Regions from separate parts of the Staphylococcus sp. GDH8C109P genome, predicted to be linked through region 2. Evidence: a T-box and tRNA genes for the amino acid it is inferred to sense, from the RefSeq annotation. Region 2 holds a T-box; the other holds one or more tRNA genes.
The links. The T-box of region 2 lies ahead of serS (serine--tRNA ligase). A T-box ahead of a tRNA ligase gene usually reads a tRNA of that ligase, here a tRNA-Ser.
Positions count from the first base shown of each region.

Region 1 (12,486 bases), 210 kb from region 2:
CTGTTCTGTTTTCTTCCGCACTCGTACTTTGTTTACGGTTTTGAAGATATTCTGTTCTTACCCTCATCCACTGAGCTGCTGGCACACCTACTACTTTAACTGTTTTATCTATAATATTACATACTACATTCTCAATATTCTCTCTTTTTTCATCATCTTTATTTACAATCTCACAATGTATTTCTTCTTCGAATTTAATCAGTACATGTGTTTCACTAGCTGCCACTGGTTCTGAATTCTGGAGTAAGCTTACTAATGATTTCATATCATTACTTTTAGCGTGATCTATAACCTCTTGCCAGTGGTCTTTAAGCTGTTTAATATCTTCTTTGTTAGCTTTATCTAATACTTTGGCAATTTGTTGCATTGAAAACGCATTTTTCGATTGCGTGCCTTTACTAGCTGTTTTTTTAGCTTGCGGTTTAGCATTATTAGCTACGACACCTTGTGATTTTAACGTTTTCAGTTCATTTTCTAACTGTTCCATTCGCTGTAACAACACTTCATTATTAGGTTCACTGGCTACACTAGTAGTAGCAACAGTTTGCACATTTTCTGATTCACCTTTAATCATTTCTGCTATTTTAACTAATAATACTTCAAAATGTACACTCTGATTGACACTGAATCTGATTGAAACAAGCGTATCATTAATCACACCAATCATTTTATACAAAGTTTCCAAGTCAAAATGCATCAGTGCATCATATTCAGATTCTATATTAGATGTCTTATTCATAATGGTATCTCTCACAAAATAAATCATATCATTAATCAGACGATTTACTTCTTTACCTTGTGCAATAAATTGATGGTAAGTTGAAAATGCAGTTTTTACATCTCCTTCAACTACCTCTTTTAGTAAATCATTCAATGCTTGAGCATCTACGCTACCAGTAACATTTAACGCGTCTTGCAATGTAAGATGATCATCACCAAAAGCAATTGCTTGATCCATAATACTTAACGCGTCTCGCATACCACCTTCAGAAGCTTTGGCAATAAAATCTAAGGCAGCATTATCATATTCTATATCTTGAGCGTCTGCTACGAATTGCAAGCGTTCTACAATTTCATCGTGACTAATTGCTTTAAAATCAAATCTTTGCGCTCTTGAAATAATTGTCGGAGGTATTTTATGTGGTTCAGTAGTCGCCAATATAAAAATTGCATGTGCTGGTGGTTCTTCTAAAGTTTTCAATAATGCATTGAAAGCACCCGTTGTTAACATATGAACTTCATCTATAATGTATACTTTGAATTTTGATTCACTTGGTGCGTATTTAACTTTATCTCTGATATTTCTAATTTCATCCACACCATTATTACTAGCAGCATCTATTTCAATCACATCTGAATTCGTTCCTCGCGTAATCCCTGTACAAATAGCACATTCATTACAAGGTTCTCCATCCGAGCGTTCGAGACAATTAATAGCTTTTGCAAATACTTTTGCAATACTTGTTTTGCCCGTTCCTCTTGGCCCGCTAAAAATATACGCATGTGATTGCTTACCTTTTGAAATTGCATTGCGCAATGTTTTAGTTACATGTTCCTGGCCTACGACATCTTCAAAACTCTGTGGCCGGAACATTCTATATAAAGCTTGATAATTCACCTTCACACCTCCAATAACATTCAACAACTATTATATCACTGTGTTTTATATTTTGAATATTAATTAAACGCCTCTGGATAAACCACATTACCATTTGGTTGCTCTGCAAGTTGCTCCCACAAGAATTTAACCATAAAATATTTCGATGGTACATCAAACGGACTATAAATTTGATAGCGACTTGCCTCTTCATACCCTAACATACCATAATATTCAGGATCTCCAAGCACAATAATAGTCGTATAATCTTGCGCTTTTGCGCGTTCTTCCACAGCTTGAACAAGTGCTTTACCTATACCTTTACTTCTATATTCTGGCAATACAGATAAAGGTGCTAACGCTAACGCCGTATAACGTGTTTCTTCGTTAATAACCTCTATTTCTGAAAGCATTGCATGTCCAATGACATCACCTTCATCTGTCTTCGCAACAACTTCCAATTCGTAATTATATTCTTTAGATGCTCTAATTTTCAAAACTAAATCTTGCTCATCATGGTTGGACTCTGCGACGTTTTCAAAAGCAGTTTTTATTTCGTCTAAACTTGCGTCATAGTCATTTTCAGTTAATGTACTTAAATAAATTTGCATATGTCGTTCCTCCAAATTCACTGAATTCAATTTTGGGCAGTTACAATCAGAATGATATCGTTACAGTTCAATCAATTAAATGAATGTATCGCTATTATTTTAATATAAAAAAAGAGTGACTGCTATCAAAAGATAAGTCACTCATAATATATGATTAATTGTATTTATTTTAAAATTAAAGCCGTGCACCTTCGCTTCGAATACGTATCATAAACGTAACCAAAGTCGACAGCTAAATCTCGGCAACCCTACGGCACATACGATGATCCACTTAATGCTGCTTCCGTCAGGACCTGACATGGTTCATGGGTTCATATTGCATAGGACCGAAATCTTCAAACACTACGTGCTTTGGGCAGACTTCACAAAAACGTAGCCTTAGCGAAGGAGTTAAGTCTCGCATAAAGCGGATTTCGAGTACAGGGAACCGCTACCTCCCCACCTAGCACGGCAAGATATATCATACTATAAGGTAATGACTGATTGCAAGTCATACAATTCATTATTTTATAACTTATTTCATTAAATTTTGTGACGTCTCGAAAAATCATTAAACTTAAATTCAGTGGCTAAATGTTTAGAAATGTTATATTGAAACTTTGTCGTATCCTTTAAATGGACGATACCTCGGACCGTTGCAGTGTATGGTGGCGTTACATCTCCAAATATTTCACATTCTAAATCACCAAATGATTCAAAGGTGATAGATTTATTAGAGTAGCTAATTTCTAACTTCAGCGTTTGTTCTATATAATGATACAACGAATCTTTAGCAATGTTCATTGTTATATCAGGAACAATTTTTTCTACTAAATAATCTTCATCAATAATTTTTAAGCGATGATCAATTTTTCGCGTTCGAATAATGTGCCACAACGTTTCACTCTGTCGCAAGTCCAAAGCGTTTTTCACTTCCGGCACTTCAATGGCAGGTATGCGTTCTAATAATCTAACTTCAGTCTCATGACTCAGACCTAATCCTTGTTGAACTTCCTTGAAACTTGTTAAATTCGCAAACGGGAATTCTGTAATACCTTGATAGATTACCACTGATCCTTTACCTTTTATTTTCTGAATCATACCGTCTCTAACAAGTAGATTAAGCGCTTTGCGCACGGTTTCACGAGAGGCATTGTAATCGTATACCAATTCGTTTTCTGATGGCAATTGAGCACCATATGGTAGCTTTGATTCGATGATGTCTGTGCGTAAATTTTCATAAATCGCAATAAATTTTTTTTGTTTCATGTGATTTCACTCACTGCCTTTTAATTAAAATTATTGTCTAACTACGATGGCACCAAATCCGTCTATTAGACCATTTACAATCGAGCCATTTTGTAACATTACTTCCCCATCAACTTTTAAGTCTTGTGGTATTTCAACTTTATCTTTTGAGAAGTTAGCAATCACTAACCATGTTTCTGCCTTATAATGGCGCTTATAAACAAATAATTCATCGTGGTCCATGTAAAGTGGCTCAATATTTCCATAAGTTATAATATCATGTTTGTGACGTAGCTTTATCAATTTTCTATATGTTTGCAAAATGGATTGATCGTCTTCTATAGCTGCTTCAACATTGATTTCCCTGTAGTTGTTAGGAATATCGATCCAAGGTGTACCTGAAGTAAAACCTGCATTTTCACCGCTCGTCCACTGTACAGGTGTGCGAGAATTGTCACGAGATTTTTGTCCTAATATCGTTAGAATCTCTGTTTCTGGATAACCTTCAGCTTTTAATTTTTTATATGCATTTAGAGATTCTATATCTCTATATTGGTCGATATCATTGAAGTGAGGATCCGTCATACCAATTTCTTCGCCTTGGTAAATATATGGTGTGCCTTGAAGCATGTGCAAAGCGATAGCTAGCATTTTAGCACTATTTTGACGTAAATCTTCCGTCGAATCATCACCGAACCGTGTTACTACGCGGGGCTGATCATGATTACACCAAAAAATAGCATTCCATCCGCCACCGTTATAAATACCTATTTGCCATTCCATTAATATTTCTTTTAATTTATGGAAGTCTAACTTTGCTTTTGTCCACTTTTCTCCATTAATATAGTCTACTTTTAAATGATGAAAATTAAAAACACTACTTAGTTCTTGACGTTCGGGATCCGTATATTGAATACAGTTTTCAATCGTTGTCGAAGACATTTCACCAACTGTCATCATATCTTTATCTCCAAATGTCTGTTGATTCATTTCGTGTAAGTATTCATGCACACGGGGTCCATCAGTGTAAAATTCTTTTCCTATCTTTTCTGAATTTTTAAATTCACTTTTTGATATTAAATTAATGACATCGAATCTAAAACCATCTACACCAAAATCAATCCAATAATTAATTACTTTATAGAGTTCACGACGCACTTCAGGGTTATCCCAATTCAAATCTGCTTGTGTTACGTCAAATAAGTGAAGATAATATTCATCTGTTTTGTCATCGTATTTCCAAGCATTACCACTAAACTTCGATTCCCAATTTGTCGGTGGTTGATTATCTGCCGACCTCCTAAAGAAATAGTAGTCTCTATATGGATTACTTTTATCTGAATATGCCTGTTTAAACCATTCATGTTCTGTAGATGTATGATTAATGACGATATCCATCATTATTTTTAAATCACGTTGATGTGCTTCAGCAATCAATGTTTTTAAATCTTCAATCGTGCCAAATTGTTCATTCACTTTATAATAATCGCTAATGTCATAACCATTATCATTCATAGGTGATTCATACACAGGTGTTAACCAAATATAATCCACACCTAGATATTGTAGATAGTCTAACTTTTCAATTATGCCATTTAAATCACCTTCACCATTACCTGTCGTATCATTGAATGACTTAGGATAAATTTGATAAACTACCGATTTTCTCCAATCATTGACTACCATATTATTACCACCTTATCTTTGTATTTTAAATTAAGAAACTCGCTAATCAAACTTAGCGAGTTTAGTTGTACTTATCTATTCGAATTACCTATTCTTCTACTATTTCTTTCGCTTCTTCTTTACTGAACTTCGAGAAGATAACAGTTAATATCGCTGGTACTACCATTGCTAGAACGGTACCTATTCCGTATATTAACCAAAAATCTTTTTTAATAGAAATAATGGCTGGTACACCACCAACGCCAACATTACCTAAGACACCAATTGCACCTATAATAGCGCCTATAACACCCGAAGTTAAAATTGCTGCAACAAAAGGATATTTCAACGGTAAGTTTACACCAAACAATGCTGGTTCAGTAACCCCTAAGAATCCTGATACACCAGAAGTCATTGCCAAGCCTTGTTCTTTTGCCATTTTGCGTCGTTTATAGACGAACCATGCACCAAATGCAGCTGAACCTTGACAGATATTTGAAATTGCTAAAATTGGCCACAAGTACGTTCCTTCAAGACTGCTTCCCATCAGTTGAAAATCAACCGCTAAGAACATATGGTGTAAGCCTGTAATGACTAGAGGTGCGTAAAAGAAGCCATAAATTGCGCCACCTAACCAGCCGATATGTTCAAAGACAAATGTCACACCATTTGTAATTCCTGTTCCTAACCATAAGGCAACTGGACCTATAACGATAAACGCTAAGAAACCAGTGATTAATAAGGCAACTGGTCCAACGACTAACATTTTGATTGAATCATGCACATATTTACTTAAGAGCTTTTCAATTTGTGCTAATACATAAGATGCTAATAAGATTGGTAATACTTGACCCTGATAGTTCAGTTGTTTAATTTCTAAACCAAAGATATGCCATGCCGGAATATTGCCTTTCCCAATATCATATTGTGAAGCGAGTTGTGGGTTCATTAAAATCAGACCTAATACCAGTCCAAGTATTTGACTCCCACCAAACACACGCATACTACTCCAACCAATTAAAGCTGGCAAGAAAATAAAGGCAGTATTCGCAATAACATTAATAATATCTGCAAAGTCCCCTAATTGTGGATATTGTGCCACCAATGCTTGTTTCCCAAACAAGTCCTCCATTGTTAATACATTATATATCCCTAATAGTAAACCAGCAGTTACGATAGCTGGTAAAATTGGTATAAAGATATCTCCCAATAACTTAACCAGTCTTTGTATAGGATTTCCTTTTTTAGCTGCCGCTGCTTTCGCATCATCTTTAGAGGCACTTTCAGCCCCAGTTTCCTCAATAAATTGTTTATAAACTTCATCAACAGTCCCTGGTCCAATAACAATTTGATATTGATTATCAGCTTTGAATTGTCCCTTAACTAAATCATTGTTACTCAGTCGATCTTTATCGACCTTATCATCATCTTTCAAAACAAGTCGCAAACGCGTCACACAGTGTGTTGCTGTGTCCAAGTTTTCTCTGCCCCCAATAGCTTCGACTATATCTTGAACATCTTTCTTTTTAACAGCCATGATGATTCACTCCCTTAAACTTTAATATTATCCAGATTATAACTTGTATAGACAAGTTTTGTAAAGGCTTTCACTCGGTTTCTTAAAAAAGGTCATCACATAGACATTGATTTTCAATCTCTACGTGATGACCTTCTTCAATAAATATATATTATTTTGTGTTTGGCGTAATCACAGCAATAAGTTTAATGATATGTGCCACAAACAAAGACTATGTTAAGCACGTGTCTATTTTTCTATCATTGACCATAAACAACAAAAAAAGACAAACACTTTATATTAAATAAACGTTTGCCTACTATATTATTTATTAGTCTTGGTATTTAATGATAATGGCGGAGGAAGAGGGATTCGAACCCCCGCGGGCCGTTAAGCCCCTGTCGGTTTTCAAGACCGATCCCTTCAGCCGGACTTGGGTATTCCTCCAAATGAACACAATAATTATAATATTATAGCCCATTAAAAAAGTCAATTATAATTAGAATGTTACACCAATGTTTTTTCAGTTAGGTATTCGTCAACAGCATTAGCTACTGCTCTACCTTCTTGAATTGCCCAAACAACAAGACTTTGACCTCTTCTTGCATCGCCTGCAGCAAAAATATTTGATTGATTCGTTTTGAAATTTTTGTTATCTGCGACAATTTTATTTCTCTCAGTTTGTATATTAAACGCATGTGGAACAGTGGTTTCAGTACCAATAAATCCTATTGATAACAATACCAAGTCAGCCGGCCAATGACGTTCTGTACCATCGACAACAACCATACCATCCTCTGTTTCTTCAAGTATTTGTGTATAAACACCTGTTACATTACCAATACGATCAACCTCGTAACGCATTGTTTGAACACCATATGCACGTGGTTCAAAACCAAATCGTGCCTCATATTCATTATGAGCATAATCCATTTTAAATACAGGCATGGCTAATGGCCAATACGTATTTTCGTCAAATTCGATTGCTTCGGGTTGTTTCGTGTATTTGTTAAATTGAACGATAGATTTACAGTTTTCCCTCAGTGCAGTCGCTACACAGTCTGCACCTGTGTCACCGGCACCAATGACAATCACGTTTTTCCCTTCTGCAGATATTGACGACGTTTCAATTTCACCATTTAAATACTCACCCTGTTCTGTTAAGTAATCCATAGCAAAGTGAATACCCATGCCCATTCGACCTTCTAATGGTAAATCACGTGCATTTTGCGAACCTGTACAAATAATAATGGCATCGAATTGTTCCTCTAAACTTTCTTTACTGACATCTATCCCTATTTCCGTATCAGTGATAAAGGTGATACCAGATTGTTCCATTAGTTTAATTCTACGTCGCACTACATCTTTATCTAATTTCATATTAGGTATACCATACATTAATAATCCACCTGCTTCATGTGCACGTTCATATACAGTTATGTGATAACCTAATTTGTTTAATTCATCTGCAGCTGTTAAACCAGCTGGGCCGCTTCCTACTATAGCTACTGATGCTGCTTTACGCTCATTGGGAATCGTTGGTTTGACCCAGCCATTTTCAAAAGCTTCATCAATAATAGTACGTTCAATACCTTTAATCGCAACAGATTCTCTATTTATCTTCATCACACACGATTGTTCACACGGAGCCGGACATACACGTCCAGTAAATTCAGGGAAGTTATTCGTTTCGTTCAAGCGTTTATATGCCGTTTCGAAGTCTTTTTGGTACACTAAATCATTCCATTCTGGAATATAGTTCCCAATGGGACAACCAATTGTTTCTCTACCATATGGTTCACCTGTTTGACAAAAAGGCGTGCCACAATCCATGCATCTCGCACCTTGTTCCGAGGCTTCTTCTTTTGTAAACCTTTGCTGAAAGGGTGCGTGTCCTTTCAAACGTTCTACTAAAGACAATTCATGCAAAGGTTGTTTATCATAATTCATAAACCCTTTGAATTCTCCCATACTCAGTCCCCCTTCAAATTAATACACAGCCGTTAATTGTTGCGCTGGTTCTAAATGTGTTCTCTTGTCATTAAATGCATTCAGTAACGCTTCATCTTGCTGGTTAGATTCACGCTTTTGTAATTCGATTTTTTGCATCATCAATTTATAATCTTTCGGAATAACTTTCACCACTTTATTAGCCATTTCTTCAAAATTATCTAATATAGTTTTTGCTTTAGTACTATTTGTATAAAGTAAATGATCTTCTAGCATCTCTTTCACAACATTTTCTTCTGCTGCAACAGTGATTTCGTCGAAGTCTAAACTGTCTAATTGATGTTCATCCTTAAATTTTTCAATATCAGTTGGGAAGATATAAGCAACACCACCACTCATGCCTTGACCAAAGTTCTTTCCGACGTCTCCCAGCACAATGACGCGACCGCCTGTCATATACTCAAGACCATGATCACCAATACCTTCAACAACTACTTGTACACCACTATTTCTAATACAGAATCTTTCACCAGCTTTACCATTAATAAAAGCTTTACCATAAGACGCACCATAGAAACAGACATTACCAACTATAATTTCTGATTCTCGCTGTTGCGTCGGCGCCTTCACAATCACTTTACCACCTGAAAGTCCTTTACCTACATAATCGTTAGCATCACCTGTGTGATGTACTGTTAATCCTTGAGGTATATAAGCAGCTAAACTTTGACCAGCATGGCCTACCGTATTGACGTTGATACTATCTTCAGGCAAACCTTCAGCACCATAGATATCAGTGATCATACTGCCAGTAATGACACCCACATCTCGTTGCTCATTTTTCACTATATAATTAGCAGTAAATGACTTCTGTTGTTCAATTGCTGCTTGAGCATCAGGTAATAGTTGTGTTAAATCGAAACCTTCATCAAGATGATGATTTTGCGCTATTTTTTTATATCTTTCACCTTCGTGCTGATATAATAATGCTTCAACATTCATAGATGCAGCTTTAGGTCTTCGTTGAGATAAATCATCTTTTCGTTTTAATAAGTCCGTACGCCCCACTAAATCATCTACAGTGCGTAAACCAAGTTCGGCTAGTATCTCTCTTAATTCCTCAGCAACAAAATGCATAAAATTGACCACGTGATCAGCCCTACCATTAAATAGCGCGCGTAAATCTTGATTTTGTGTAGCAATACCTACCGGACATGTATCTTTATGACAAACCCGCATCATTACACATCCAAGTACGACTAATGGTGCTGTTGCAAAACCAAATTCTTCCGCTCCTAATGCACATGCATATGCTACATCTTTACCTGTGAGTAATTTGCCGTCCGTTTCTACAATCACTCTCGATCTCAAGTTATTCATCATAAGTGTTTGATGTGTCTCAGCTAATCCAATTTCCCAAGGTACACCTGCGTGTTGGATACTTGTTTTGGGAGAAGCACCGGTACCACCATCATATCCACTAATCACAATTTTATCTGCATAAGCTTTGGCTACACCCGCCGCGATTGTACCGACGCCAGTTTTAGAGACAAGCTTCACTGTGATATTTGCGTTTTTATTAGCATTTTTCAAATCATGAATTAATTGCGCTAAGTCTTCAATGGAATAAATATCATGATGTGGCGGTGGAGAAATCAAACCAATACCTGGGGTAGAGCCTCTGACTTCAGCAATCCATGGATAAACTTTAGAACCAGGAAGCTGACCGCCTTCTCCAGGTTTAGCACCTTGCGCTACCTTAATTTGTATTTCTTTAGCATGCTGTAAGTAATGACTCGTCACTCCAAATCTTCCAGAAGCAACTTGTTTGATGGCGCTAGAACGATTACGACCTTCGCCATCCACTACAAATCGTTCAGGATTTTCTCCACCTTCACCACTATTACTTTTACCACCCATTTGATTCATTGCTTCAGCAAGTGTTTGATGGGCTTCTTCAGAAATAGAACCATAACTCATTGCACCTGTATTAAAACGTTTTACGATTTCACTCGTTGGTTCTACTTCATTGATATCAATTGAATCTTGGTTTTTAAATTCCATTAAGTGACGAATATGATCTGTGCGTTGATGATTGACTTCATTTGAAAACGTTTTGAACTTTTCATAATCATTTAAACGACATGCATGTTGCAGTAAGTGAATGGACGTCGGGTTAAATGCGTGATGTTGCCCTTGCTTACGCCATTGAAACGTACTACCAGATTCAAGGTACTCGCTCTCAGATGACTGTCTGGCTTTATTTTCCTTATCTATCAAGTTGATATCGATACCAGATAGTTTTGTTTGTGTCCCTGTAAAATACCGGTCAACAACTTCTTGTGACAAACCTACCGCTTCAAAAATCTGAGCCCCTTGGTAACTTTGAACAGTAGAAATCCCCATTTTAGCCATAACTTTTATGACACCTTCTGATAATGTATCCGTATATGTTTGAACGTTTTCGGCAATATTTCCGTTTAAGCGTCCTTTCTCCACTAAGTTTTCTATTGTATGTTGCGCTAGATATGGTACGACTGCATTAGCACCATACCCTAATAAACACGCTACATGGTGCACCTCTCTCGTTTCACCAGAAAGTGCGATGATACTTGTACGCATGCGCAAACCTTCTCTAATTAATAATTGATGTACATGACTTACCGCAAGCAATATTGGCATTGCATAACCTTGTGCTTCAACTAGTACTCGATCATCTAATACAATAATTTCATTGCCATCTTTCACGGATTGAATTGCTTGGTCCCCTAAATTGTCTAACGCCATTTCTAAGTTTTCGTGATATAGTGTCGATAAATGCTTAACTTTGAACCTACTATCGTCAATCGCTTTTAATTGTGCCTCTGTTAACACCGGTCTTTTCAATTGAATTCGATTCAATACATCTTCATTAGGTTTTAATAAATTACCTTCTGAGCCTATATAAGACAATTCACTTGTCACTATTTTTTCTCTATATGCATCAATGGGTGGATTAGTGACTTGTGCAAAAAGTTGTTTAAAGTAATTAAATAACGATTCATCTTTTTCATTTAAAACAGCAATTGGAACATCATACCCCATAGCGCCAATTGGATCTTTCTTACTTTCAATTAATTCTGTCATATATTTGTTGATTTCTTCATTTGTATAAACAAATTGCTTTTGTAATCTAGCTAAAGTTGTTTCATCCCAATTAGATGGAATCACTTTCACATTGTCTAAATCTAAGTCTACTTTAAATTGATTTAGCCAATTCTCATATGGTAATTCATCAGCGATACGTGCTTTTAATTCATTATTATCAACTACTTTTTGTTGTTGAAAATCAACTAATAATAATTTCCCTGGATTTAGTTGACCTTTAAAAGCAACTTGTTCCTCAGGTACATCTACAACACCCACTTCTGACGAAAAAACAATGTAATTATCTTTAGTGATTGTATAACGTCCTGGTCTCAAGCCATTTCTATCTGTAAGTGCGCCAATTTTCTCTCCATTACAAAATGAAATCATTGTTGGACCATCCCACGGTTCCATCAAGTAACTATAGTATTCATAAAAAGCACGGACGTTACTGTCATTCGCCGTATTATAAAGCCAAGGTTCTGGTATCATTAACATTGCTGCTCTCTCTGGTTCCATAGCTAAAGATAAAAATTCTAAAGCGTTGTCTACAATAGCAGAGTCACTACCATCTTCATCAATAATTTCCTCCACTTTATGTTTGTCTTCACCAAAAATGGTTTCAATCAAATCATTTTGTCTTGCACGCATCCAATTAACATTACCCTTAATAGTATTAATCTCTCCATTATGCATTAATAATCTATTAGGGTGAGCGCGCTTCCAACTCGGAAATGTATTTGTACTAAAACGAGAATGCACAAGTCCTAGCTTCGATATATAACGTTCATCAT
Region 1 covers NZ_JAESMX010000014.1:1,480-13,965, forward strand. The annotation lists gene dnaX (DNA polymerase III subunit gamma/tau) at 1-1,618, opposite strand, end outside; gene KA867_RS06740 (GNAT family N-acetyltransferase) at 1,678-2,208, opposite strand; RNA gene ffs (signal recognition particle sRNA large type) at 2,390-2,659, opposite strand; gene treR (trehalose operon repressor) at 2,731-3,456, opposite strand; gene treC (alpha,alpha-phosphotrehalase) at 3,487-5,121, opposite strand; gene treP (PTS system trehalose-specific EIIBC component) at 5,210-6,637, opposite strand; tRNA gene KA867_RS06765 (tRNA-Ser) at 6,971-7,063, opposite strand; gene KA867_RS06770 (glutamate synthase subunit beta) at 7,124-8,587, opposite strand; gene gltB (glutamate synthase large subunit) at 8,606-12,486, opposite strand, start outside.
Region 1: it has a tRNA-Ser gene. The T-box ahead of serS (serine--tRNA ligase) is inferred to sense a tRNA for this amino acid. The anticodon was not compared.

Region 2 (12,486 bases):
CTAGCTCAAATGCCACTGATGATATTCATTCAAACGAATCTATTTTTCTTTAACTGGGTGAATCACTGTTTTACCGCCCATATATGGTACTAATGCATCTGGAATAGTAACTGAACCATCTTCGTTTTGATAGTTTTCTACGATTGCAGCAAATGTACGACCTACTGCTAAACCACTACCATTCAATGTGTGCACTAATTCTGGTTTTACTGTTTTATCACGTTTAAAACGAATATTAGAACGACGTGCTTGGAAATCAGTAATATTTGAGCAAGAGCTAATTTCTTTGTACTCATTATAGCTTGGTAACCAAACTTCTAAGTCATACGTTTTGCTTGAACCAAAGCCTATGTCACCTGTACATAAAATAACTCTACGATACGGTAAGCCTAACTCTTCTAAAATTGCTTCTGCATGTTCTGTCATTTCTTCTAATGCTTGCCAAGAGTCTTCCGGTTTTTCAAAACGTACCATTTCTACTTTATCGAATTGGTGTAAACGGATTAACCCTCTTGTATCTCTACCAGCTGAACCTGCTTCACTACGATAACACGCTGATTGCGCTGTGAATTTAGCAGGTAAGACATCCGGACCAATAATTTCATTACGATAATAATTCGTTAATGGTACTTCTGCCGTTGGTATTGTATATAATCCTTCTTTTTCAATTTTGAATAAATCTTCTTCAAATTTTGGTAATTGGCCAGTACCATACATTGAATCAGCATTTACTAATTGTGGTACCATCATTTCTGTATAACCATGTTGCGTCGTATGTTTCGTGACCATATAGTTCATTAATGCTCTTTCTAACTGCGCGCCTTCGCCAGTTAAGAACACAAATCTTGCACCAGAAACTTTTGCACCGCGTTCAAAGTTAGCCATTTGTAATGACTCTACTAAATCCCAGTGTGCTTTTTCATCAAAATCAAATTTCCTTGGTGTACCCCAACGCTTTAATTCTACATTCTCTTCATCAGAATCACCTTCAGGCACATCATCATGAATTGTATTTGGAATACGAGATAATAAGTCTTCTAGCTCTTTATCCACATCATTTAAATCATTATCTAGAAGTTTGATGTCGTCACCTAATTTTCTCATTTCTGCGATAACATCATCTGCATTTTCTTTATTACGTTTTTTTTCAGCAATTTCACCGCTCACTTTGTTACGTTCAGCTTTCATTTCTTCAGCTTTTCGAATTAATTCACGGCGTTTGTTATCAAGTGATAATACATCATCTACTACTTTTGTATCCATACCACGTTTTGCAACTTTGTCTTTTAAAAACTCTGGGTCATTACGAAATAGTTTAATGTCTAACATGTCACTTTCCATCCTTTCAATTTCTATTTTTTTTTAGAATAGAACACAAAAAAGACCACATCCCTGTACAAGGGACGTGGTCTTTACGCGTTGCCACCCTATTTAACAGCCAAAGAGACTGCACTTTCACCAAAATAACGGTTAAACCCGATTGTTCTCATATAGTAGGTAGATTCACATTGACCCTGATTACTTGTTCTCACTAACCACAAGCTCTCTGAAACCAGAAGTACAATACTACTTAGCCTACGAACAATAGCTTTATTAACTTGATTTTAATATAGCAAATAACCTATCACTTTTCAAGACCAAGGATATGCAATCGCTGAATGTTCATTAAAAATTCACTCAACTTAATTAGCATAAGCGTGATCTAATAAATACTGTGAAACAGCTTCTATGTCTTTATGAAATTGGCGGTCTTCAGTGATAGATGGTACAACTTTTCGTAAAGCTTGATATTTTTCATAGGTTTTAGGTGATAATTTTTCAACATCTTTATATTCTACTGCTTGAAGTGCGATGATTGTTTCTATTGCTAACACACGTCGTGCATTTTCAATCATTTGGTAACCATGGCGTGAAGCAATCGTCCCCATAGACACGTGATCTTCTTGATTAGCTGATGATGGAATAGAATCTACACTAGCTGGGTGTGCGAGTGTCTTATTTTCCGAAACAAGACTTGCAGCTGCATATTGCATGATCATTGCACCACTCTGTAAACCCGGTTGAGGGCTTAAAAACGCCGGTAAACCATTGTTCAATTGTGGGTTTACTAATCTCTCTAAGCGTCTTTCTGAAACATTGGCTAACTCACTTACGCCTAACTTTAAGAAGTCTAACGCGAATGCAATCGGTTGACCATGGAAATTACCGCCAGAAATAACTAATGTCTCATCGTCTTCATCAAATATTAATGGATTATCGTTCGCCGCATTCATTTCAAATTCAAGCTTTTCTTTTACATAATTAAAAACTTGGAAGCTCGCGCCATGTATTTGTGGAATACAGCGTAATGTATAAGCATCTTGTACGCGAATTTCTCCCTGTGTCGTTGTTAATTTAGAACCTTCAAGCCAGTCTAACATGCGTGAAGCAACATCTATCTGTTCTGGAAAATTTCGGACGCGATGCACTTTTTCATGATATGCATCAGTAATACCATTTAATGCCTGATGTGTAAGAGCAGCAATCCACTCCGCTTGGTAACCAATATCTTCCGCTTCTATATAATTAATTACACCTTGTGCAGTCATAGCTTGCGTGCCATTAATTAAAGCAAGACCTTCTTTAGCCTGTAAGCTCAAAGGTTCACGATTTAATAAATTTAAGACATGCCGACTGTCTACTTCTTCACCTTTATAATAGACGCTTCCTTCTCCAATCAGTGCTAAAGCTAAATGTGAAAGTGGTGCTAAATCACCTGAAGCACCAAGAGACCCCTGTTGTGGAATGACTGGAATAATTCTATTGTTAATAAAGTAAATGATTTGATTTACTAAATCGATTGTCACACCAGAATGACCTTTTAGCAACGTGTTTAGACGTAAAACCATCATCACTAACGCGACATCCTGTGAAAAAGGTTTTCCGATACCACATGCATGCGAACGGATTAAATTTACTTGTAATTGATTGTATTCTCCCTCATCAATACGCACATCACTAAATAAACCAAATCCAGTCGTTATACCATAAATTGTTTCTTTATCATCTATAATCTTTTCTACTGTTACCCGACTCTGTTTTACACGTTCATATGCATCCTCTGTTACTTTTACATCATCACTTTGATATAAAAAATCTTTAATTGCATTAATTGTTAAATTTTCACCATTAAGCTGTAATGTCATTTCCCCATCTCCTTACTTCTGATGATTTTCAATTAATTAGAGTATACGCTTCCATATTTTTAAGAACAATAGGTTCGTCCATATCCGTAACATGGTATTAAATTAGTATTTTAATAAGATAAAGAAGGCAAATTTATTATTTCTAAAAATAAACAAATTCTTAATGCTTTTACCTATTGACTTAAGTGCAAAGCAGGTATAATATTTTCTATTGTATTTAAAAAGTAAATTAATAAAAAGCTACAGATAAAACCTTTCATAAAGCTTATAAATACACAATTCTTATCAAAAAGTATAAACTTACGAATCAACAAAATAATGATCAAATATACAAATTAAAAGTTGAAATAACTAATATGATTAAAGGAGGTTTCAATGTTGGAAACAATTTCATCAGTAAGCATTCCAAAACGTAAAGATGAAACGCATAAAGGTGATTATGGCAAAATTCTTTTAATTGGAGGTAATGCGAATCTAGGTGGGGCAATCATGCTTGCTGCACGTGCTTGTGTCTATAGTGGCAGTGGTTTAATTACAGTAGCTACACATCCAACAAACCATGCTGCGCTACATTCACGCTGTCCTGAAGCAATGGTGATTGATATCAATGATACTAAAATGCTCACTAAAATGATTGAAAATACAGATTGTATCTTAATTGGTCCTGGCTTAGGGTGTGATTTCAAAGGAAATAATGCTATCACGTTCTTATTACAAAACATTCAACCACACCAAACACTTATAGTGGATGGAGATGCTATTACTATATTTAGTAAATTAAAGCCAGATATTCCAACTTGCAATGTTATTTTCACACCACACCAAAAAGAGTGGGAACGTTTAAGTGGCATCGCAATAGAAGAACAAACCTATGAACGTAATCGCGAAGCTGCTGATAGAATTGGAGCAACGATTGTATTAAAAATGCATGGCACTGAAATTTATTTCAAAGATGGAGATTACAAACTACCAATTGGTACACCTGCGATGGCTACAGGCGGTATGGGTGACACACTTGCCGGTATGATTACAAGTTTTGTAGGTCAATTCGACGACACGAAAGAAGCGGTTACGAGTGCCACTTATACACACAGTTATATCGGTGAAGAGCTATCAAAGAAAATGTATGTCGTACCACCTTCTCATTTAATTAGCGAAATTCCATATGCCATGAAAGCATTGGAAAGCTAAATAAACACCTACGATATAAATATGTTAAACCAAAATAAAATGAGCCTGGAACATAAAGTTCTTGGACAAGTAAAAAAGGCAATTTCTATTGAAATAATATAGAAATTGCCTTTTCAATATTGTTTTGATTATAGCTGTCTCGTGGAGCTACTACTTCTCTTATATTAAGTGCGTTAATACAAAGAACTAAAGATGCTAATAGGGCATGGGCATCTACTTTAGGATTTACTCTAAAACGATTCATTGTTTTTATAAGAAGGCGTTTGATTTTGTGATAGCCACATCATTCAGGTACGATTATTTAGTAGTTTTTCTATTTTACGACTAGAGTATATGAATTGAGTGAAGACAGACATATAGATCAATTTTTAACATTATTATGAGATGATATGATGTAGCACCACGATGATGTTTAAATTCATCGAATGTATTTTCAAGGGTTGTTTCAACGCTTTTATTCACATATTGTGACATATCATTTGTGGGATACTAAACTGAAGTTTCCATTGTTAGTGTATGTTGAGTCACGTAATAATTTTTATACATATGTGACTCGTTAATTTAATAGTGCTTATTAAATTATACGTAAAAGCCTTATTTTTTTGAATAACAAAATATAAATTGTAGCGATTTTGCATCGTGCGGACGCCCGGGGAAATGATATGAGCGAGAGACTACTGGCTCGAGCCATATCCCCAGGCAAGCATGCACGATCAAAATCGTAATATTTTAAATATAAAGAGGACCAATCCATATTAATGATTGGCCCTCTTATTTTGAGAATGGGGATTTATGTCCCAAACTCATTTGTATATTTAGATTTTTCAATTTTGAATGTAACTATTGGTTTACTTCTAAAAATTGAGATTATTCGTCATCTTCGTTTTCAGTTTCTTCATTATCACTATTATCGATGTCTTCATTGATACGGTCCATAAAGTCTTTTCTCACTTCTTGACGACCATCTTCATCTGTATCTTCTTCAACTTCGGTATGAACGACGCCTTCTGATAAATCATCAGTTACTATAGATTCTGATTGTTGACTGTCACTTGAAGTGCCTTCAATTTGTTCATTTTCTGTTTCTTGAAGTTCAATTTCTTCAGCTTCTTTTTCTTCTTCATCTACTTTAGCAACTGTAGAAACAAATTGATCGTCGTTTAATTTAATCAATCTTACACCTTGGGCTGCACGTCCATTTTGTGAAATATCTTCAACGCCGATACGGATAATTACACCAGCATTTGTAACAATCATCAAGTCTTCTTTACCTTCGACGGATGTGATACATACAACTTGACCGTTACGTTCTGTAATCGTAGCAGTCTTAATACCTTTACCACCACGGTTAGATAAACGATATTCACTAACTGGTGTACGTTTACCGTAGCCATTTTCAGTCACTACTAGAATTTCATCATCTGTTTCTGCTTTAGTAACATCTAATCCAACGACGCTGTCGCCTTCTCTTAATGTAATACCTTTAACACCAGCAGCTGTACGACCTAAAGGACGTAATGCAGTTTCGTTAAAGCGGATTAAAGAACCATGAGCAGTACCGATTAATACATCATCTTCACCATCTGTTAATCTCACTGCAATCAATTCATCATCTTCTTTGAAACCAATCGCAATCTTACCGTTTTTATTAATGTGTGAGAAATTACGTAATGCTGAACGTTTAACAATACCTTTTAACGTTGCAAATACTAAGTAGTCTTCTTCACTTTCTAAATCTTTAACGGCAATCATTGTGCTAATCGTTTCATCATTATCCAGTTCAATCGCATTGACTACTGGGATACCTTTAGACTGACGGGAAAGTTCTGGCACTTCATAACCTTTAAGTTTATACACTCTACCTTTATTCGTGAAGAATAAGACATGATCGTGCGTACTCAATGTAACAAGTTGACTTACAAAATCTTCTTCTAGTGTTTGCATGCCTTGTACACCACGACCACCACGATGTTGAGCTCTATATGTTGAAACGGGTAGGCGTTTAATATAGTTATTGTGACTTAATGTAATAACGATTTGTTCTTCTGGGATCAGGTCTTCGTCTTCAATGTTGTCGAGACCACCCAATTGAATTTCTGTTTTACGTTCGTCACCATAGCGTTCACGAACATCAATTAACTCATCACGAACAAGTTGTAATAGTTTTTCTTCGTCTGCAAGAATCGCCTTTAATTCTTCTATATATGCAATTAATTCATTATATTCAGATTCAATTTTATCTCTTTCTAAACCTGTTAAACGTCTTAATCGCATATCAAGGATGGCTTGCGCTTGTCGTTCAGTAAGTTTAAATTGTTCTTGCAAGCTTACCATTGCAACTTTATCTGTATCAGATTCACGGATCACACGAATAATTTCATCAATGTGATCTAAAGCAATTCTTAAGCCTTCTAAAATATGTGCACGGTCTTGTGCCTTCTTCAAGTTGTATTCTGTTCTTCTTCTTACAACTATCTTTTGATGTTCAAGATATTCAACCAATGCTTCTTTAAGGTTAATTAATTTCGGTCTGCCATCAACTAAAGCAATCATGTTAACACCAAATGACGTTTGTAATGGTGTCTGTTTATACAAGTTGTTTAATACAACACTGGCATTGGCATCTTTACGTATGTCAATCACAACACGCACGCCAGTACGTAAACTTGTTTCGTCACGTAAATCTGTAATGCCATCGATTTTTTTATCACGTGCCAATTCAGCAATTTTTTCAATCATGCGGGCTTTATTTACTTGATATGGAACCTCTGTTACAACGATACGTTGACGGCCACCACCACGTTCTTCAATTTCAGCTCTTGCTCTCATTTGAACCGAACCACGTCCAGTTTCAAATGCACGGCGTATACCACTTTTACCAAGAATAATACCTGCTGTAGGGAAGTCTGGCCCTTGGACATCTTCCATCAATTCTGCAATCGTAATATCTGGATTATAGCTTAAACTTAATACGCCATTAATCACTTCAGTCAAATTATGTGGCGGTATATTAGTAGCCATACCTACTGCGATACCTGATGCACCATTTACAAGTAAATTTGGAAACCTTGAAGGTAAGACTGCCGGCTCTCTTTCGTTACCGTCATAGTTATCAACAAAATCAATCGTATCTTTGTTAATATCTCTCAACATTTCGAGTGTAATTTTAGACATACGCGCTTCTGTATAACGCATCGCCGCTGCACCATCACCATCCATAGAACCAAAGTTACCTTGGCCATCAATTAAAGGATATCGATAGCTGAAGTCCTGTGCCATTCTAACCATAGCTTCGTAAATTGAGGAGTCACCGTGAGGGTGATATTTACCCATAACATCCCCAACAATACGCGCAGATTTCTTATATGATTTATCAGGTGTCATACCTTGTTCGTGTAAGCCGTAAAGTATGCGTCGATGTACTGGTTTTAAACCATCTCTAACATCTGGTAGCGCACGTGAAACGATAACGCTCATCGCATAATCTAGGAACGATTCACGCATCTCATTCGTTATATTTCGTTCATTTATTCTTGATTCAGGTAATTCAGCCATCAAGATATCCTCCTTCAAAAATTCAGTTCATTGTCTTAGAAATCTAAGTTTGCATAAACTGCATTATCTTCAATAAACTGTCTACGGTTCTCAACAACATCGCCCATTAACATTTCAAAAACTTGGTCTGCTTCAATCGCATCATCTAATGATACTTGTAACATAGCTCTGTTTTCTGGATTCATAGTTGTTTCCCATAATTGATCAGCATTCATTTCACCAAGACCTTTGTAACGTGCAATAGACCATTTTGGACTTGGATCCAATTGAGCTTTAAGTTTTTCTAATTCACGTTCGTTAAACACATAGTATTTCTGTTTACCTTGTGTCAATTTGAATAATGGTGGCTGTGCAATATAAACATATCCAGCTTCAATTAACGGTCTCATAAAGCGATAAAAGAATGTTAATAATAAAGTTCTAATATGTGCACCATCAACATCGGCATCTGTCATAAGGATAATCTTGTGATAGCGTGCCTTACTTAAATCAAACTCTCCACCAATACCAGTACCAAAAGCAGTAATCATAGAACGTATTTCATTATTATTTAAAATTCTATCTAAACGTGCTTTTTCAACGTTCAATATCTTACCACGTAATGGTAAAATGGCTTGCGTTTCTGAGTCACGACCAGATTTTGTAGACCCTCCGGCAGAGTCCCCTTCGACGATGAAAATTTCACTTCGAGAAGGGTCTTTACTAGAACAATCTGCAAGTTTCCCTGGTAAACTTGAAATTTCTAACGCAGATTTACGACGTGTCACTTCACGCGCTTTTTTAGCTGCAAGACGTGCTTGTGAGGCCATCATTCCTTTTTCTACGATTGTTCGACCTACTTGTGGATTTTCGTATAAAAAGCGTTCAAACAACTCGGAGAATATACGATCAACAACTTGACGTACTTCGGAGTTACCTAATTTAGTTTTAGTTTGTCCTTCGAATTGTGGGTCACCATGTTTGATTGAAACAACAGCTGTTAAGCCTTCACGTGTATCCTCACCTGAAAGTCTTTCTTTATCTTCTTTCATAATCTTACTGTTAAGACCGTAGCTATTTAACACACGAGAGAGCGCTCGTTTAAAGCCTTCTTCATGAGTACCACCTTCATAAGTGTGAATATTATTCGCGTATGTTAGAAGATTCGTAGCATAGCCTTTATTGTATTGAAGCGCGATTTCAACTTCAATATCATCTTTTGATTGATGTACATAAATCGGTTCTTCGTGAATAGGTTCTTTATTTTCATTTAACATTTCAACGTAAGATTTTATACCACCTTCGTAGTGATAAGTATCTTCACGAACCTCTTCTTCTCTTTCATCTCTTAATGTAATTGAGATCCCTTTATTTAAAAACGCCAGTTCTCTGATACGTTGTTGCAATACTTCATAATTATATGTTGTTGTTTCAGTGAATATCTCAGGATCAGCTTTAAAACGAATCGCAGTACCAGTAGAACCAGTGCTTTCATCGGTTTCACCAATGATCTTTAAATCAAACTGAGGTATGCCTTTTTTATATGCTTGATGATATATATTTTCATCCTTGTACACATACACTTCCAAATCTTCTGATAAAGCATTTACAACAGAAGAACCTACACCGTGTAGACCACCGGAAACTTTATAACCGCCACCGCCGAATTTACCACCAGCGTGTAGCACAGTTAGAATTACCTCAACGGCAGGTCGTCCCATTTTTTCTTGTATACCAACAGGAATACCACGACCATTGTCTGTTACTTTTATCCAATTATCTTCTTCAATAATAACGTCGATTTGGTCAGCATAACCTGCGAGTGCTTCGTCAATACTGTTATCAACAATTTCCCAAACTAAGTGATGTAGTCCTCTTTCTGAAGTTGAGCCTATATACATACCTGGTCTCTTACGAACCGCTTCTAGACCTTCTAATACCTGAATCTGACCAGCACCATAATCTTCCGTGTTGTTCACATCTGACAATGCTTCCACCTTCACTTTCCGTTACTTTATAATTTCGCCATTATTTATGCGATAAAGTTTAGCGTTTTTCATAATTTCATGATCAATGCCATCAACTGATGTTGTCGTCACAAATGTCTGCACTTTATGTTGAATTGTGCTCAATAAATGAGACTGACGTGAATCATCTAATTCACTTAACACATCATCTAGTAATAGGATGGGATACTCACCTACTTCAATATTCATCAGTTCGATTTCTGCAAGTTTGATTGATAAAGCCGTCGTTCTTTGCTGTCCTTGCGAACCGTAAGTTTGAGCATCCATACCATTTACGTTGAAACCTAAATCATCTCTGTGAGGGCCAAACAAACAGACACCTCTATCTTTTTCACGATCTTTATTATCATCTAGTAAAGTTAAGACTTCCTCTAAGCGTTCCGTCTCACTTTTTTCCTCAGCATCTAATTTGATACTAGGAAGGTACTTTAATGACAGTGTTTCATTCTCGTCTGTAATGCCAGAATGAATAGGTTTGGCTAATGATTCAAGTTCTTTAATAAAATGTTCACGTCTTAATGTAACTTTGAGTGCATATGTTGCAAATTGTTGGTTTAAGACATCAAGCATAGTGCTGTCAGTCTTTTGACCATATTGCAATTGCTTCAAATAATTATTCTTTTGTTTTAAAATTCTTTGATATTGAGACAAATCATTTAAGTACACTGCTGAAATTTGTCCAAGTTCCATATCTATAAACCTACGTCTTATTTGAGGTGCGCCTTTGACAATATTCAAATCTTCAGGTGCAAACAAGACAACGTTTAAGTGACCGATATATTGTGTCAGTCTACTTTGTTCTAAGTGATTGATTTTAACCTGCTTACCCTTTTTAGTTATAAACATCGTTAAAGGCATTTCTCCATATCTATAACTGAGTTCACCCTCTATTTTAGCATAGTCTCGATCAAAACGTATGAGTTCTTTATCATTTGATGTTCTGTGACTTTTGGCTAATGCTAGTGTATAAATAGATTCCAATAAATTAGTCTTCCCTTGCGCATTCTCGCCAATCAATATATTGACTTCAGGGTGACAATTTAGGGTAATTGACTCATAGTTACGATAATTGTCTAACTGGAGTGTCTTTAGTTTCATTCTTCACCTTGATGTATAATCAAAAATGAACCGACTTCTGGTATAACGATGTTATCTTGATGGTTTAATTTTTTACCACGACGCATTTCGCGCTCACCATTGATCATTACTTCAAAATCTTGCAAGAACCATTTCGCTTGACCACCAGATTCAATAATACCTTCTGTCTTTAGAAATTGCCCTAAAGTAATGTCTCCATCAACAATTACTTCTTCAACCAAATCAATCACTCCATTCCTTTTAAACTCATCTATATATTATACCTTTTTTTGAGAAAAATTTCATGCAAAATGCAGATAGAAAGCGTTTTCTTATGTATAATTTTTACTATTGTTGAAATTTATTTACAAAGGTACTTTTAACAATGTAACACTCATATATTATAACAAACTTTTATTCCTAATATTCTATTTCTTTAAAAAAGATTCTAACTAAAAAATTAATTATTAATGTTTTTAACTAAGCGATACTTCATAAGGAATTTTTATATGAGTTCAACGGTAACGTTATGATTTTGAATTTTAACGACTTTCTTAGCTTATTCATTCGTTTTAGGTATCATAAGTCTAAAAAAGATTAAATTGCTTATATTTAAGCTCTAAATAGCATGTAAGTAGCGTTAAATGTTTATGATTAAGATATCTTTATCGATATACACGTTTTGCTTTATGAAATGACTTCGAAAAAAAGAGTGAAGTAATGGTTTATACGTGACATAAAGTTGAGACATAATAAATTTGCCTCAAACGCATTTCATATTGGCAGTAGATGGCTAAACTGAAAATGCGTTTTAAATCAAGCTTCTGTCAATTCTAATCATCCTTGCCGGGTGAGACGATGAAATCTATTTAATAAAATTAGAGTTCTGTCCACACGCCTAAGTTATACTTACTAGGTCTTAAATATCCACAATAAAAAAACCCGAGACATAAATCTGTCTCAGGCTCTCTGTTGAACAAAATTTAATATGTTCTAATTGGTAAAATTAATTGTGTAACTGAATCGTCATCTTTTGGTTTTAAAATAAATGGTTTCATCGTACCAAAGAATTCGACTTCAACTTCATCGTTATCGATTGCTTTAAGTGCATCCATCATATATTTAGAGTTAAATGAAATTTTTAAATTACCACCATCAACGTTATCTGCTTTCACTTCTTCTTTCACAGTACCAATTTCTGGTGATGTAGAAGATAATTCGACTAATTCATTACCTGTACTTAATTTAATAACATTGTTTCCACCTTCACGTGCTAATAGAGATGCACGATCAATAGCATGATAGAATTCTCCGTTATCTATGCCTATTTTAATTTCATAGTTTTCTGGGAATAAACGTGAAGTATCTGGATAATGACCTTCTAAAAGACGTGAAATAAAGTTTACGTTTCCAACTTTAAATAATACTTGGTTTGATGCAAAGAAAATATCAATATCTTCTTCACTATCAGA
Region 2 covers NZ_JAESMX010000014.1:214,688-227,173, reverse strand. The annotation lists gene serS (serine--tRNA ligase) at 40-1,329, opposite strand; T-box leader at 1,397-1,586, opposite strand; gene hutH (histidine ammonia-lyase) at 1,683-3,185, opposite strand; gene KA867_RS07805 (NAD(P)H-hydrate dehydratase) at 3,564-4,376, shown strand; partial or broken gene KA867_RS13415 (transposase) at 4,558-4,922, opposite strand; gene gyrA (DNA gyrase subunit A) at 5,244-7,931, opposite strand; gene gyrB (DNA topoisomerase (ATP-hydrolyzing) subunit B) at 7,967-9,907, opposite strand; gene recF (DNA replication/repair protein RecF) at 9,920-11,035, opposite strand; gene yaaA (S4 domain-containing protein YaaA) at 11,032-11,265, opposite strand; gene dnaN (DNA polymerase III subunit beta) at 11,998-12,486, opposite strand, start outside.